One region of the Clostridium beijerinckii genome, then DNA from elsewhere that is predicted to be linked to it. Evidence: a T-box and tRNA genes for the amino acid it is inferred to sense, from the RefSeq annotation. Region 1 holds a T-box; the other holds one or more tRNA genes.

Region 1 (4,442 bases):
ATCCTAAAATTTCTTTGATATCAACTCCAAGCTTAGTATCAGCAGGTAAGATCATCAATCCATGAACTGGCTCATCTCCAGCTGTACCTAATTCTTCTTCTGAGCAGAACATACCATTAGATACTACTCCTCTAAGTTTTCCTTTTTTTATTTTAGTTCCGTCGGCAAGTGTTGAACCATGAAGAGCAACCGGCACAACATCTTGCTCTTTCATGTTCGTTGCTGCTGTAACTATTTGTATTTGTTCACTTCCTATATCAACTTGACATATGCTTAACTTATCTGCATCAGGATGTTTTTCAATATTAGTAATTTTTCCTGTAACTACATTTTGAATTACATCTCCTTGGATAACAAGTTCTTCTAGTTGTGAACCAGTTAGAGTTAATTTATCTCCTAATTCCTTAGGACTAACATTTATATCAACATAATCTTTAAGCCAATTATATGGTACTTTCATTTTGTTTCCTCCTTTTATTGCTGGGTATAGCATCTTATTTTAATCCAATTTCTTCACTCCCCCTCATTTTTACATGTGCAAAAGTTCTTAATTGGTAGAATAGCTACACCCTTTTTAATATTCAAAAAATCTTAATTGCAGTATAGCTGCTTTTTTTAAGTTTCAAAAGTTCTTGATTGCAGCATAGCTGCTTTTTTCAAGTTAATAAGTTCTTAATTGCAGCATAGCTGCTTTTTTTAAGGTGTATATCTTTAGAATATATATGGTAATATTCTAAAGAATAAATATTCCTAAGAATGTATATTCTTAAATTCTTAAATTCTTAAATCTTAAATAAAATTAAGCTTTTAGAATTGATTTAAGAATCTCATATCACTTTCATATAATAATCTTATATCATCTATTCCATACTTTAGCATTACCATTCTGTCAACACCAAAACCAAAAGCAAATCCACTATAAACTTCTGGATCAAGGCCACAGTTTCTAAGAACATTTGGATGAACCATTCCACAGCCTAAAAGTTCTATCCAACCGCTGCCTTTACATACTCTACAACCTTCACCGCCACATACAAAGCATGTTGCATCCATTTCAGCAGATGGCTCTGTAAATGGGAAGTGATGTGGTCTGAATTTAGTTTGAACCTTGTCTCCAAACATTTTTTTTGCAAATAATTCTAATGTTCCTTTTAAATCAGCAAATGTAACTCCCTTATCTATAACTAATCCTTCCATTTGATAGAATATAGGTGAATGTGTAGCATCTACTGAATCTGATCTATATACTTTACCAGGGGAAATCATCTTTATTGGTGGCTTTTGATTTTCCATAGTTCTAACTTGAATTGGTGAAGTCTGAGTTCTAAGTACTATATTATCATTTATATATAAAGTATCCTGTTCACTTCTAGCCGGATGATCCTTAGGTATATTTAGAGCTTCAAAATTATAATGATCATATTCAACTTCAGGTCCATCTTCAATTGTGAACCCCATTGAAACGAAAATTTCTTCCATGCTTTGAAGAGTCAAATCTAACGGATGCCTCTTTCCTATAACTTTCTTTCTTCCTGGAAGAGAAATATCTATAGTTTCACCTGCAAGCTTTTCAGCCTTTTCTTTATCTTTAATAGCCTTTAATACGCTTTCTAATTTTTCTTCAACAACAGCTTTAGCTTCATTAACCAATTTTCCTACAATAGGTCTTTCTTCTGGAGAAAGATTCCCCATACCTCTTAATATTGTAGTAAGCTCCCCTTTTTTCCCTAAGAACTTAACTCTAATTTCTTCTAATTCGCTGCTAGTTTTAACAGCTTCAATTTTGCTTAACGCAAGTTCTTGTAATTCTTTAAGTTTTTCTTTCATCATTGTTTCTCCTTTCAATAACGTCAATACACAATTCACAATTCACAATTCACAATTTTCAGTGTTCAATTATAGAAAACTCCAAATAAAGCTTTATTTGATTGCACCTTATATAAGAAATATTTCTTTCAAAATTGTTTATTGTAAATTGGCAATCGAAAAGACTTTTTTGCATAAAAAAAACGCCACCTCATAAAAAGGGACGAATTATCCGCGTTACCACCCTAATTGGAACTAAAAAAAAGTACCCAACTCAATTTAATTAACGACTCTTCTTGCCGCTAGCTACTACTATAAATTTCACAGCTAGAACTCCTGAGCGAACTTCAATATTATATTATTTAAGAAGGCTTACAGTCTATGACCTTCTCTCCCTTAAAACTTTTCTAATATCTACTCTCTCATTCACAGTTTTTCAATGTTCAATTAATACAACTCATTATACAAATAAATATATAAAATATCAATACTATTTTCAAAATTTATATATAAATCCACTGCTTTCTAATATACCATATTCATAAGCATATTTCCAAATTAAATTAAATATTTCATCTTAACATGATTATTTTAAATTTAAAGACTCTGAACACCAGATGTTTCCTATAAATATTTATATATTTTTCTATTCACATAGATAAATATATACATTTTAAAATATTTTCATATTAATATAGATTCCTAGAAATATTCAAATCTACTTTCATTCTTAAATAGTTTCAAATTTTCCTAGGAACCTATTAATATACTTTCCTATTTTAATAAGATTTAATCACAATTGATTTTGTCTTACTTTCTCATACATTATAACAGATGAAGCTACTGCTACATTTAAAGATTCTGCATTGCCTGGCATTGGTATCTTAACTTTAGTATCCGCCATCTCCAATACTTCTGTACTTACTCCATTTCCTTCATTCCCAACAGTTAAGAGAACCCTGCCTCTTAAATCTGCTTGAAAGAAATTTTTATCTGTATCCAAGGATGTTACTACTAAATTAAAACCTTTTCCCTTTAAATCTTTTACTAAAGAGAGATTCTCATCATCATAATGAATAGGAATATAAAATATAGATCCCATTGTGGATCTAATTGTCTTTTCATTATATATATCTACAGTACCCTTTGTTAATATAATTTCTTGTACTCCAGCTGCATGTGCAGTTCTTATTATAGTCCCTAGATTCCCTGGATCTTGTACCTTGTCACAAAGCAAGTAAAAATCTCCATCTAATTTCGATTCCATTGTATTCATTTTTATAACCGCAAGTATTCCTTGAGGATTTTCTGTAGAAATAAGCTCTTTAAATAAATTTCCAGAAATCTCATAAATCTTGATTTCATCATTTATATATTCGCTCAAAAATTCGTCTACCTTATCCCGTGCATCTTCAGTCACAATTAGGTAATCCACATCGACCTTTGCCTTAAATGCCTCTTGAACTAATCTAAATCCTTCAATTATATACCTACTTGTTTTAGTCCTATTTTTTCTTTCTTTAAGCTTTTTTGTATTCTTAAATAAATTATTTTCTTTACTTTCTATATATATCAAAGTTTTACACCTCAAAACTATAGGATTATGGAAAAATAATAATATCATTATTTATATTTGAATATAAAAATAAAATGCGGCATAAGCCGCATTTTATGTACTAAGCATTTAATTGTTTCTTAGCAACTTCTACTAATTCAGTAAATGCTTTTGGATCATTTATAGCTATTTCAGATAACATCTTTCTGTTGATGTCTATTCCAGCTAATTTGATTCCATTCATGAATTTAGAATATGATAAGTTGTTCATTCTTGTAGCTGCGTTAATTCTAGCTATCCATAAACTTCTATAATCTCTCTTCTTATTCTTTCTTCCAACATAAGAATTTCTTAATGCTCTTATTACTGATTCATTAGCAGTTTTATATAACTTACTTTTTCCACCGTAGTATCCTTTTGCAAGTTTTAAAACTTTTTTATGATTTTTACGAGAATTCTTCGCTCTCTTTACTCTTGCCATTACTTAAACCTCCTGCATTACCCTATATTATAGGTATGGTAATAATTTCTTCATTACTTTTACTTGTGAATCTGAAACATATCCAGCTTTTCTAAGATTTCTCTTAGTTTTTGAACTCTTCTTTGTTAAGATATGGCTCTTAAACGCCTTAGCTCTCTTAAGTTTTCCTGTACCTGTCTTTCTGAATCTTTTTGCTGCTCCTCTATGAGTCTTCATTTTTGGCATGATTAAAATCCTCCTCTCAAGTTATGCCTTTTTAGGCCCTAAAACCATTGTCATACTTCTGCCTTCTCTTTTAGGTCTTTTCTCTATTAGGCAGACGTCTTCTAATTTAGATGCAAAATTATCAAGAATCTTTTGTCCTATATGACCAAGTTCCATTTCTCTACCTCTAAATCTAACACTGATTTTAACTTTATCTCCTTCTAATAGGAACTTTCTAGCATTTTTTGCTTTTATGTCAATATCATGTTCCTCAATAGTTAGACTTACTCTTATTTCTTTAATACTTACTATTTTTTGTTTTTTCTTAGCTTCTTTTTCCTTTTTTGATTGCTCATATATATACTTACCAAAGTCCATAATCTTACAAACTGGTGG
Region 2 (4,442 bases), 1.4 Mb from region 1:
GGGAGACTGGGAAACTAGGGCGTCAGCCTTGGTGGAGTCGTTGTTGGGATACCACCCTGATAGTATTGAAGTTCTAACTGGATGCCATGAAACTGGTGACAGGACATTGTTAGGTGGGCAGTTTGACTGGGGCGGTCGCCTCCTAAAATGTAACGGAGGCGCCCAAAGGTTCCCTCAGAACGGTCGGAAATCGTTCGAAGAGTGTAAAGGCAGAAGGGAGCCTGACTGCGACACCTACAAGTGGAGCAGGGACGAAAGTCGGGCTTAGTGATCCGGTGGTACCTCGTGGGAGGGCCATCGCTCAACGGATAAAAGCTACCTCGGGGATAACAGGCTGATCTCCCCCAAGAGTTCACATCGACGGGGAGGTTTGGCACCTCGATGTCGGCTCGTCGCATCCTGGGGCTGAAGTAGGTCCCAAGGGTTGGGCTGTTCGCCCATTAAAGCGGCACGCGAGCTGGGTTCAGAACGTCGTGAGACAGTTCGGTCCCTATCCGTCGCGGGCGTAGGAAATTTGAGAGGAGCTGTCCTTAGTACGAGAGGACCGGGATGGACTGACCTATGGTGTACCAGTTGTTTCGCCAGAAGCATAGCTGGGTAGCTAAGTCGGGAAGGGATAAACGCTGAAAGCATCTAAGTGTGAAGCCCACCTCAAGATGAGATTTCCCATAGCATAAGCTAGTAAGACCCCTTGAAGACTACAAGGTTGATAGGTCAGAGGTGTAAGTATGGTAACATATTTAGCTGACTGATACTAATAGGTCGAGGGCTTGACCAATATAATCAAGTTGTAAATACATTAAAGAAACTGTGTGCAATTTTGAAAGAACAAAGTTTTTTCAAAAAGGAATAATTACAGTAATAGATTCATGTAAATGTAGTATAAGCGTAAACTAAGAGTCTTTTTTCAAAGGAAACTCGACTCACATTCGTTCGCTGAGTGCTAATTTACACGAAATCGAAGATTTCTGTAAATTATGCATCTCGTGATGATGGCATAGAGGTAACACTCCTTCCCATTCCGAACAGGAAAGTTAAGGTCTATAGCGCCGATGGTACTGCATGGGAGACTGTGTGGCAGAGTAGGACGTTGCGAGGTAATATGGCTCGATAGCTCAGTCGGTAGAGCAGAGGACTGAAAATCCTCGTGTCACTGGTTCGATTCCAGTTCGAGCCACCATAATACGGCTCAGTAGCTCAGTTGGTTAGAGTGCCGGCCTGTCACGCCGGAGGTCGAGGGTTCGAGCCCCTTCTGAGTCGCCAATTTAATTTAAATATGCTGGCATGGCTCAACGGTAGAGCAGCTGACTTGTAATCAGCAGGTTGTAGGTTCGATTCCTATTGCCAGCTCCATTTAAATGAAACTTAATATGGCTCCTTGGTCAAGCGGTTAAGACACCACCCTTTCACGGTGGTAACAGGGGTTCGATTCCCCTAGGAGTCACCAAGTTGAAAAGTAAGTTCTAGTTTATCTAGGACTTATTTTTTTAGATTATAATTAATCATGTTTATACGACATGAAGAGATAGATACAAGGATGCATATCGGAAAAAGAAAATCTAGAACTTTACCAATGGAATGCTGAATTGGAATATTTGCTATTTCAACCTAAAAATTAAGAAATCCTCGATAGTAATTTTGAGGATTTCTTAATTTTTGGTTTAACTCAACATTCAATTTCAAGCTTATTGTTGTATATGGTAATTTAACTCATATTTCGCTGAATGCTATGCATTTCAGTGAAATATCTTTTCTTTATTTAAAGTTTGGAATAATATATATCTATATGTGAATTATTCCATAGTAAATTTCTAAACTATCCCTAATGGAATCATTATTAAATTTTTTGAAATATATACTTGTTAAATAGCATGTCCAACAAAAATACTTTCATCCAAACCTAAATAATTCAATATCTGCCGTTGATTATCTTTTAGTGGTTTTTGAAACTTTCTTATACAATTGTTATTAACTTTAATTACTTGTATAGGCACATACTCAAAGATACCCATTATAGCTTTTAAACTCGGCTTGGACATTTTTATTTTTCCAGGTCCAAGTATAATCGTATTATCTTTCTTCATCTCACGTCTGACTACATGTTCCATTACTGATAAAATCATTAAACCAATAAGTATCATGTATGTTAAGGCTTCAACTCTTTTGGGAGTTTTTACAAAAAGGTCATCTATAAACTCTGGTGCTTTTAGCTGCTGAAACTTTTTCTCTACGCTGCTTTGAGTTTTGTATTCTTTCAGCATTTCTTCACATGAAATATCAGAATCATTACTTGCTAAGATGAAAGTACACTCTCTTTCAATTGCTGCTTCAATTTTTGAATCTTCACGGTTAATTTCTAAATTAATAGTATATTCATATTCCTTTTGTGAATCCTTATTATCAGCTTTTTTACGCTTACGTTTTTCATTCATTTCAATATTCAAATTAACAGAATGGTATTTTAATTTTTTCCCTTTAGTCTTTAAAAACTCTTCTATTTCTTTTTGTGAATCTGCTTCGCACGCGAAGCTACGCTTGGAAAATACTTTGATTTTTTTCTCTAATTCGGCATATTCTTTTTCTGCATGCCTAGAAATAGTTTTCCTTTTGGTTTCTTCAAGAGTGAAGGAATAACAGACTGCCAGTTTAACTGGAATCCCCTTATATTCTGATTTATAATCTAATACTTGATATTTAACTTTTTTACCTTGGGCATTTTCAAAAATAACATCTTTTGTTAACTGTCTTTCACTAAAAAATTTACCAATATAGATTTTAGACATATTTGTTGTTTCAGGAGCTCTTGTTATAAATTTTATATCTCTACCATTTGCTTTATTAATATTTTCTTCTGTAAAAAATGCACTATCTGCAACATAGTAGAATGAATCTTTACTAGTTTTGGATTTTTTTAAAATTTCATCAACATCATCTATAGCGTCATTATTATAAGTTTTATCATCTGTATTACCCGAAAGAACTTTTGCGTCTACAACTATACCGTTAGCTGTTCCAATTCCAATTTTTATTTGTTTCTTATCATTTCTTTTATCTTTACTATATCCATAATCAATTGATATTTCATCTATTTTACCTTCTTCTGTTTCATACTGGCCCCACATTACCTTTGAGGTAGTATCGTAATTAATATTCTTTATACTCAATCCATACGTAGCGAAAGCAGTCATACTTATTTCAGAAAAAATTTTTCTTGGACCAGCTTCATGAAAATTATCAAGAAAACAGCCAAATCTATCATCTGTAAGATTATGAGGCTTCGCATCGCTGTTAAATGTCCCTTCAATATCAATATGTTCAAAATACTCATCCATAAGATATAATGGTCGTCTTGAATGACAAAGATTTGCTAACATCATTTGAGCCATTATCCCATAAGCTATATCAGGCTTTCTCCCATTTTGTTTAGTCAAATATTGATCAAAGATGTTGATAACTCCTAGTTTCTTACACATACCTGCTACAAGCGTCGCTTTTCCATGGCTATATGCTTCCATTTCAATATTTTCCAATAACAACTCTTTATCCATTCCAATCCCCCCATTAAATATTATTTGCATACCGTAATCATAATAATTTTTAGTCAAATAATATAGTGAATAGTTGAGGTTAAATAGGAAAAATTAGTTAGGCGGAATATGAGATTTAATTCAACATTCAATTTCAAGCTTATTGTTGTATATGGTAATTTAATTCAACATTCAATTTCAAGCCTTTTGCTGTATATGGTAAATTGATTTTTTCCATTTTCTTTAGAACTGTATAATGCTATATCTGATTTATGAATTAAAGATTCTAAAGTATCTCCATGTTTAGGGTAAAAGGCAACACCGATGCTTGCAGATACAGTTATCTCAGTATTGTTGCCAATATATGTAGCATTGAGGTTATTGCATAAAATGCTAATTTTATCTTTAATAAATGAAATAGAATGACTTGGTTTAAATACACAAAATTCATCTCCACCAAATCTTGAAATAATAACATCTGTACCGTTAAAGACGTCACAAATTTTATTTGCAGTATCCTTTAGAACTTCATCACCCACCATATGTCCTAAATTATCATTTATAGCTTTAAAATTATCTAAATCTATAAAAATCAGCATACAGTTATCATTTTTGTTATCCTTAATATAATTTTTAACTTTTTCATAAAATGTAGATTTATTATATATTTGCGTGAGCTGATCATATTCAGATCTTAGCTTTAGCATAGAATGTTCTTTTACAATATGGTCAATATCAGTAATTTTACCTATTACTCTGACAATCTTATTATCTCTTTGTATATAGTTTAGTTTTAGTTCACACCAAAGATAGTCCCCATCACTCTTCATTAGCCGTATTTGCTTTATAATGGACTGTTTGTTTAAAGCTTTCATATCATCGGTGATTTTATTAACTAATATCTTATCATCGGTA

What was found. A T-box is a leader RNA that pairs with one kind of tRNA and senses whether it is charged. The one in region 1 lies ahead of pheS (phenylalanine--tRNA ligase subunit alpha), so its partner is inferred to be a tRNA-Phe.
Region 2: it has a tRNA-Phe gene. The T-box ahead of pheS (phenylalanine--tRNA ligase subunit alpha) is inferred to sense a tRNA for this amino acid. The anticodon was not compared.

Annotation. Positions count from the first base shown of each region.
Region 1 is NZ_CP144906.1:1,827,297-1,831,738, reverse strand. Features, by position in the region: gene pheT (phenylalanine--tRNA ligase subunit beta) at 1-460, opposite strand, end outside; gene pheS (phenylalanine--tRNA ligase subunit alpha) at 808-1,827, opposite strand; T-box leader at 2,023-2,245, opposite strand; gene PZA12_RS08550 (TrmH family RNA methyltransferase) at 2,600-3,382, opposite strand; gene rplT (50S ribosomal protein L20) at 3,483-3,842, opposite strand; gene rpmI (50S ribosomal protein L35) at 3,870-4,067, opposite strand; gene infC (translation initiation factor IF-3) at 4,089-4,442, opposite strand, start outside.
Region 2 is NZ_CP144906.1:3,225,556-3,229,997, reverse strand. Features, by position in the region: rRNA gene PZA12_RS14895 (23S ribosomal RNA) at 1-778, shown strand, start outside; rRNA gene rrf (5S ribosomal RNA) at 983-1,099, shown strand; tRNA gene PZA12_RS14885 (tRNA-Phe) at 1,105-1,180, shown strand; tRNA gene PZA12_RS14880 (tRNA-Asp) at 1,187-1,263, shown strand; tRNA gene PZA12_RS14875 (tRNA-Thr) at 1,279-1,353, shown strand; tRNA gene PZA12_RS14870 (tRNA-Glu) at 1,373-1,447, shown strand; gene PZA12_RS14865 (IS1634 family transposase) at 1,863-3,548, opposite strand; gene PZA12_RS14860 (sensor domain-containing diguanylate cyclase) at 3,713-4,442, opposite strand, start outside.